DNA from 2 places in the Enterococcus sp. AZ170 genome. Region 2 is predicted to be linked to the other one. Evidence: predicted binding sites of a transcription regulator. Region 2 holds the regulator's gene; the other holds the start of a gene.

Region 1 (3,428 bases), 350 kb from region 2:
ATAGTGCCTTGATCGGAATTATCATTGCAATGGTTATCAATTTCTTCTTCTTACGTAGCAGCGCCGTTTCTTTTTTCATTTCAATTTTGATGGTGTTGATTTTCGCTGGAATTACAGCTTATGACAATCAAAGAATTCGTCAAGTGTATAATGAAACTGCTGGTCAAGCTGGAACTGGCTTAGCTGTATTTTTCGCTTTACAACTTTATCTTGATTTCATCAACCTATTCTTAGCATTTTTACGTATTTTCGGTAAAAATAATTAAAATACGGATGAATGAGGTTGGGACAGAAGAGTTTAACTCCGAGAAATAAGAAGGAATTCACGAAAATTGTTTTTCAAATTTTCGTGAATTTCAGTTTATTTCCGAAGGAGTTGCTTCTGCTCCCACTGTTTATTGGGATTCCTTGAGGATGAGATGTAACTCATAGAGTTATGTCTCATCCTCTTTTTTTGTTTTTATATTCAAAATTACCACTAATTTCGGTTTTATATTGTATTAAAATACATTTTTATGGTTAATTTTGGCATAAAATACATTGACTATCTTAGCCCTTTGATTTATACTTTTATAAAATTAGAAAAATATAGCTGATTATGATACGGGATGGTGTAAAAAATGGAAAAGTATGAAAAAATACCAAAAGGGTTTAAGTTTTATGGGACGCATGTCGGGATTAAGAAAAAAAGAAAAGATTTTGGATTGATTGTAGCCGATGAACTTTGTCATGCTGCCGCCGTTTTTACAAAGAATACATTTTGCGGCGAATGTATTCCAATCGGGAAAGAGAATGTAAAAGATGGAAAATTACAAGCGGTCGTAGTGACCAGCGGTATTGCGAATGTTGCAACCGGCAAGACAGGTAGAGCAAATGAATATAAAATCATGGAGAAACTAGCAGAAAAATTAACCATCGATCAAGAAAATATTTTACCTTCGTCCACAGGCGTGATCGGTCCTCAATTGCCGATTAAACGGATTGAAGAATTTTTGACGCAAGAAGTGCTTGAATTGGAGCAAAACTACGAAAATTTTGCTCACGCTATTTTAACAACGGATCAACGGATCAAGGTTCATAGCTTAAAAGTCGGTGATGCGACAATTTTAGGGATCGTTAAAGGCTCAGGTATGATCGAGCCAAACATGGCAACAATGCTAGCGTATATTTTGACAGATGCTAAGGTGGACAAAGAGGTGATCTATCCGATGCTGAAGGCGGCTGCCGATCAATCTTTTAATACGATCAGTATTGATTCTGATACAAGTACTAGTGATACCGTAGCATTTTTGGCCAGCGGACATTATGATGTTGAACAAACAGCGCTACAAGCTGGCTTAAATCAGATCAGTAAGGAATTAGCGTTAGCCGTTGTAAAAGACGCTGAAGGGGCTACTAAGACAATGTTTGTCACTGTGAAAAATGCGCAAAGTCAAGAACAAGCAAAAAATGCAGGAAAGTCGATCATTAATTCGCCATTAGTAAAAACAGCATTGTTTGGCAATGATCCTAATTGGGGACGAATTGCAATGGCTCTTGGTAAAACAGAAGGATTGCTATTTGACCAAAATAAAGTAGAAATCTATTATGGCAAGTATCCGATTTTTTCAAATAATAAGGAGGAGCAACAAAATAGTAACAATATCACAACCTATATTGAACAAAATGATGAGATTTATTTAACGATCGATCTCCATCAAGGAACCGAAAGTTTTCAAGTGATCGGCTGTGATTTAAGTTATGATTATGTTAAAATAAATAGCGATTATTCGACTTGAAGCAACCGCAAAAAGATCAGATTGTGATGAGAGATAGCCAATCTGATTTTTTCGTTTTTCTTGCAGATAAAACGAAACTTGTCTTATTCTTTCCCTTTTATTTTACGAATGTATGTTCTATAATAAGGAGATGATAGGTGGGGAGAACTATGCTAAATACGCAAAGAATCGCAGTTCGCAGATTAGTGGAATTTATTTTACGTAAAGGCAGTATTGATGCTAGACACACAAGTGAGCATACGGCATTAGAAGGAGCCAAAATCCATCGGAAACTGCAAAAATCTGCTGGCGAGAACTATCAAAAGGAAATCAAACTTGCGATCAACATAGAATTAAATCAACAAACATACATAATTGAAGGCCGAGCTGATGGCATTTTTCTGGATGAACAAAAACGAACCGTGATCGATGAAATCAAGACATCGGAACCAGCCTTTTCGGAATTGTTGAAAGAACAAGTGGAGATGTATTGGTATCAAGTGATGTGTTACGGACATATCTATTGCCAACAAGAAGACTTAGAAGTGATTACTTTACAATTAACTTATTATCAAACAACGACAGAAGAAATCACTAGGCAAACAAAAGAATTTACTAAAGAAGAATTGAATACTTTTTTTGAAGATCTGACACAAAAATATGAGCAGTGGCTGATTTTTAAAGCGAATTGGCGTATGACACGTAATCATTCTTTACAGCAGTTGCCTTTTCCATACGGAGATTATCGATCTGGCCAAAGAGAACTTGCAGTTGCTGTGTACAAAACAATCTTAAGCGACCAAAAACTGTTTGTTGAAGCACCAACTGGAACAGGCAAGACGATATCGACCTTGTTTCCGACTTTAAAAGCAATCGGTGAAGAGCAAGCGGAAAGAGCATTTTATCTAACGGCTAAAACAATTACACGTCAAGTTGCAGAAGATGCTGTGGAAGCGATGAAGCAAAAGGAAATGCGGTTAAAAAGTGTGACAGTAACAGCAAAAGATAAAATTTGTTTTTTAACAGAAAGAAATTGTATTCCAGAAGCCTGTCCATTTGCTAATGGTTATTATGATCGTTTGAATGAGGGATTGTGGGATTTACTAAATCATGAAGATCAGTTTACTCGTGATGTTATTGAACGCTATGCTCGTAAGCACACACTGTGTCCATTTGAACTTTCTTTGGATGTTAGCTTATGGTGTGATTTAGTGATTTGTGATTACAATTATTTATTTGATCCTGTTGTTTACCTAAGGCGCTTTTTTGAAGAGCAGGCAGAAGAGAAAGAAAACTTGTTTTTAGTAGATGAAGTCCATAATCTAGTCAATCGTTCACGGGAAATGTATTCAGCTGTATTGTCTAAGAGTATGTTTTCTACTTTAAAAAACACACTTGAAAAAAGACAAATAAAAGTGATTCGAGCACTGAAAAAAATCGAAAACGAATTTGATAAGATAAAACAAGTCTGTAAGGAGGAAGGGAAAGACTTTATACAGCAGCAAGCACCAATCGATAGTCTAGTCAAAGTAGCCTATTCGCTTGCTGAAACGATCAAGGAGTGGTTACCTGAAAATCAAGATCATACCGAAATCAATCAAATGCTCTCTGTTTATTTTGATTTGCTGAATTATACGAAGATCAGTGAAGGGTATGATGACCATTATTGTA
Region 2 (3,428 bases):
GCTTGCAAAAGAGATGAACCATCAAGGGGATGACTTTACTAAATTGCAAGAACTACAATCAGAGTTATCTATTGTAGAACAAGAACTTGAGGAAAAAATGGAACGTTGGGAATACTTGAGTGAATTTGCAGAAAATTAGGAGGCAGTAATTATGGAAGAGGCTTACTTAGCATTAGGTCGCAAAATTTTAACCGATGGTCACTTAAAAGAAGATCGCACAGGGACAGGAACACGAAGTATTTTTGGACATCAAATGCGTTTTGACCTATCAAAAGGGTTTCCTTTATTGACGACGAAACGAGTTCCTTTTGGTTTAATCAAAAGCGAACTTTTATGGTTTTTAAAAGGCGACACAAATATCCGTTATCTCCTACAGCATAACAACCATATTTGGGACGAGTGGGCTTTTGAGCGTTATATTAAAAGTGATGACTATAATGGGCCGGATATGACTGATTTTGGTCGTCGTGTTTTAACGGATGAAGTATTTAAAGAAAGTTATGAAAAAGAGCACAAAGAATTCTGCAATAATATGTTGTCTGATGATGATTTTGCAGCGAAGTATGGTGAATTAGGTAATATTTATGGAGCTCAGTGGCGTCATTGGGAAACGAAAGAAGGCAACTTTATTGATCAACTTAAAAATGTTATCGATATGATCAAGCAAACACCTGACTCTAGACGCCTGATCGTGTCCGCCTGGAATCCAGAAGATGTCCCTTCCATGGCATTACCACCATGTCACACGATGTTTCAATTTTATGTAAATGATGGGAAATTAAGTTGCCAGTTGTATCAACGTAGTGGAGATGTTTTTTTGGGCGTTCCATTTAATATTGCTAGTTACGCACTATTGACTCACTTGATTGCTCATGAAACTGGTTTGGAAGTGGGCGATTTCGTTCATACTTTGGGGGATGCCCATTTATATACGAATCATATTGACCAAATGAATGAACAACTGACTCGAGACATTCGTTCGTTTCCTACACTAAAATTGAATCAAGATAAAAAATCAGTTTTTGAATTTGAAATGGACGATATTGTAATTGAAGGATATGATCCTCATCCAGCAATCAAGGCACCAATTGCCGTTTAATTCGAAAGGGGTTCTCCAATGTTAGCAGCCATATGGGCACAAGATGAGCAAGGGACAATCGGTAAAGAGAATCGATTACCTTGGCATTTGCCAAATGATTTGAAATTTTTTAAACAAATGACTGAAGACAACACCATTGTTATAGGAAGAAAAACTTTTGAGGGGATGGGCGCTCGGCCGTTACCAAATCGTCAAACGATTGTTCTAACTAGAGACAAAAGCTATCAGGCAAAAGGAGTCATTGTTTTTCATACTGTGGATGAAGTTCTTGATTATGCCAAAACGTTTTCTGGTATTACGTTTATTGCGGGTGGTTCAGCAGTATACGAGGATTTTTTGCAATATTGTGACGTATTGTATAGAACAGTTATCTATCATTCGTTTGATGGAGATACAAAATTTCCTTTTGTAGATTGGGATGATTGGACATTGATTAATTTAAGCGCAGGCGAACAAGACGAAGCAAATGGTTATGCGTATCAGTTTGAAACATATCAACGTAAAGTCACAGCGGATTAAAAGATCTTGTCTAATTCAAACGAAAAGATAACAAAAAAACATACTAATAGTTAGTATGTTTTTTTGTTATTTAAATATGATTGCGGTATAGGCCAACAACTTTGCCTAAAATGCTTACGTTGTTCAAAATAATCGGTTTTAATGCATCATTTTCTGGTTGTAAACGAACATGGTCTGCCTCTTTAAAGAATCGTTTACACGTCGCTTCATCTTCATCTGTCATTGCAATCACTATATCACCATTTGAAGCCGCGCTTTGTTTACGAACAATAACTTGGTCGCCGTCTAAAATACCAGCATTGATCATACTTTCACCTCTGATAGTCAGCATGAACAAAGCATTTTCTTCTGCCATTAAATCAGGTGGAAGAGGAAAAAAGTCAGAAGCTTCTTCTACAGCTAAGATTGGCTCACCTGCTGTAACAACACCAAGCATCGGGATAACTGTCGGTCTCACACCGATTCTTTCAAGTCCGTCTGCGGTCAATTCAATTGCCCTTGGTTTTGTAGGATCACGTAAAATGAGTCCTTTTTTCTCTAATCGTGCTAAATGTCCGTGAACGGTTGAGGTTGAGGAAAGATCAACTGCTTTTCCGATTTCTCTTACGGTCGGGGGATAACCTTTAAGCTCAACCTGTTCATATATATATTTTAATACTTCGATTTGTCTTGTGTCTGTACGTTTCACCACAACCCGCACCTTCTTTCGATTTATATTTTTAGTGTACCATAGTTTTATACAGGAATCAAACAAGCGTTCGTGTTTTTTTTAGAAAGTATATTTCTGTGAATCACAAGGGAAAATATCTGAGGTAGGGAATCGGAATTTCTATAAATAAACACAATCGTTTCTGATTTTTAATAAGAATATAGTTGTATTTCTTGTGCTCATCTTATAAGATAGACATGGAAAGTAAACTTGTCTAGCTACAGGGCTAGCCTTTCAAAAAAGCTTGAAATATGCCGATTAAATTTTTAAAATAAGGAGGCCAAAATAGATGTTATCAACAGAAAAAATGAACCGTATCAATGAACTTGCTAAAAAAGCGAAAGAAAAAGAATTAACTGCGAAAGAAAAGGAAGAGCAAAAAGTACTTCGTCAAGAATATTTGGCTGCTTTTCGTGGTGGGATGCGCCATCATATAGAAGGAATGAAAGTGGTCGATCCTAAAGGAAATGATGTAACACCAGATAAATTGAAAGAGATTCAAAAAGCTAAAGGATTGCATAATAGAAAGTAATTTTAGTTTTTTTTACTAAAGGTAATTGCTTTCATGAGCGAAATGCGATAAAATGTAGTTAATAAAGGTAAAAAAAACCTAAATAGGAGATGATTTTTTTGTTCGACAACACTGATCAGTTAGGCGTTAACACGATTCGTACATTAAGTATTGAAGCAGTACAAAAAGCAAATTCTGGGCATCCAGGATTACCAATGGGTGCTGCACCTATGGCTTATGCACTTTGGACAAAACACTTAAAAGTAAACCCGAAAACTTCAAGAAACTGGGTAGATAGAGACCGTTTTATTCTTTCTGCTGGTCATGGTTCTGCAATGTTATACAGCTTACTTCATTTAGCTGGCTACGATGTGACTATGGATGATCTAAAAAATTTCCGTCAATGGAATAGTAGAACACCAGGGCATCCAGAAGTACATCATACTGATGGTGTTGAAGCAACAACTGGTCCATTAGGTCAAGGTATCGCAATGGCTGTCGGTATGGCGATGGCAGAAGCACATACTGCTGCGACTTATAATCGTGATAGCTTTCCTGTAATAGATCACTATACGTTTGCGTTATGCGGT

Evidence for each region. Region 2 encodes LexA, which represses DNA repair genes until DNA is damaged. Its sites were predicted from a motif close to CNAACANNTGTTNG; they were not measured.
Region 1: a site for LexA is predicted at 1,884-1,897, ahead of IGJ55_RS06415 (ATP-dependent DNA helicase). Genes of this name have one in related genera too.

Annotation. Positions count from the first base shown of each region.
Region 1 is NZ_CP172947.1:1,333,029-1,336,456, forward strand. It holds gene IGJ55_RS06405 (Bax inhibitor-1/YccA family protein) at 1-266, shown strand, start outside; gene argJ (bifunctional glutamate N-acetyltransferase/amino-acid acetyltransferase ArgJ) at 621-1,778, shown strand; gene IGJ55_RS06415 (ATP-dependent DNA helicase) at 1,928-3,428, shown strand, end outside.
Region 2 is NZ_CP172947.1:1,684,721-1,688,148, forward strand. It holds gene abc-f (ribosomal protection-like ABC-F family protein) at 1-139, shown strand, start outside; gene IGJ55_RS08180 (thymidylate synthase) at 152-1,099, shown strand; gene IGJ55_RS08185 (dihydrofolate reductase) at 1,118-1,618, shown strand; gene lexA (transcriptional repressor LexA) at 1,689-2,318, opposite strand; gene IGJ55_RS08195 (DUF896 family protein) at 2,617-2,859, shown strand; gene tkt (transketolase) at 2,958-3,428, shown strand, end outside.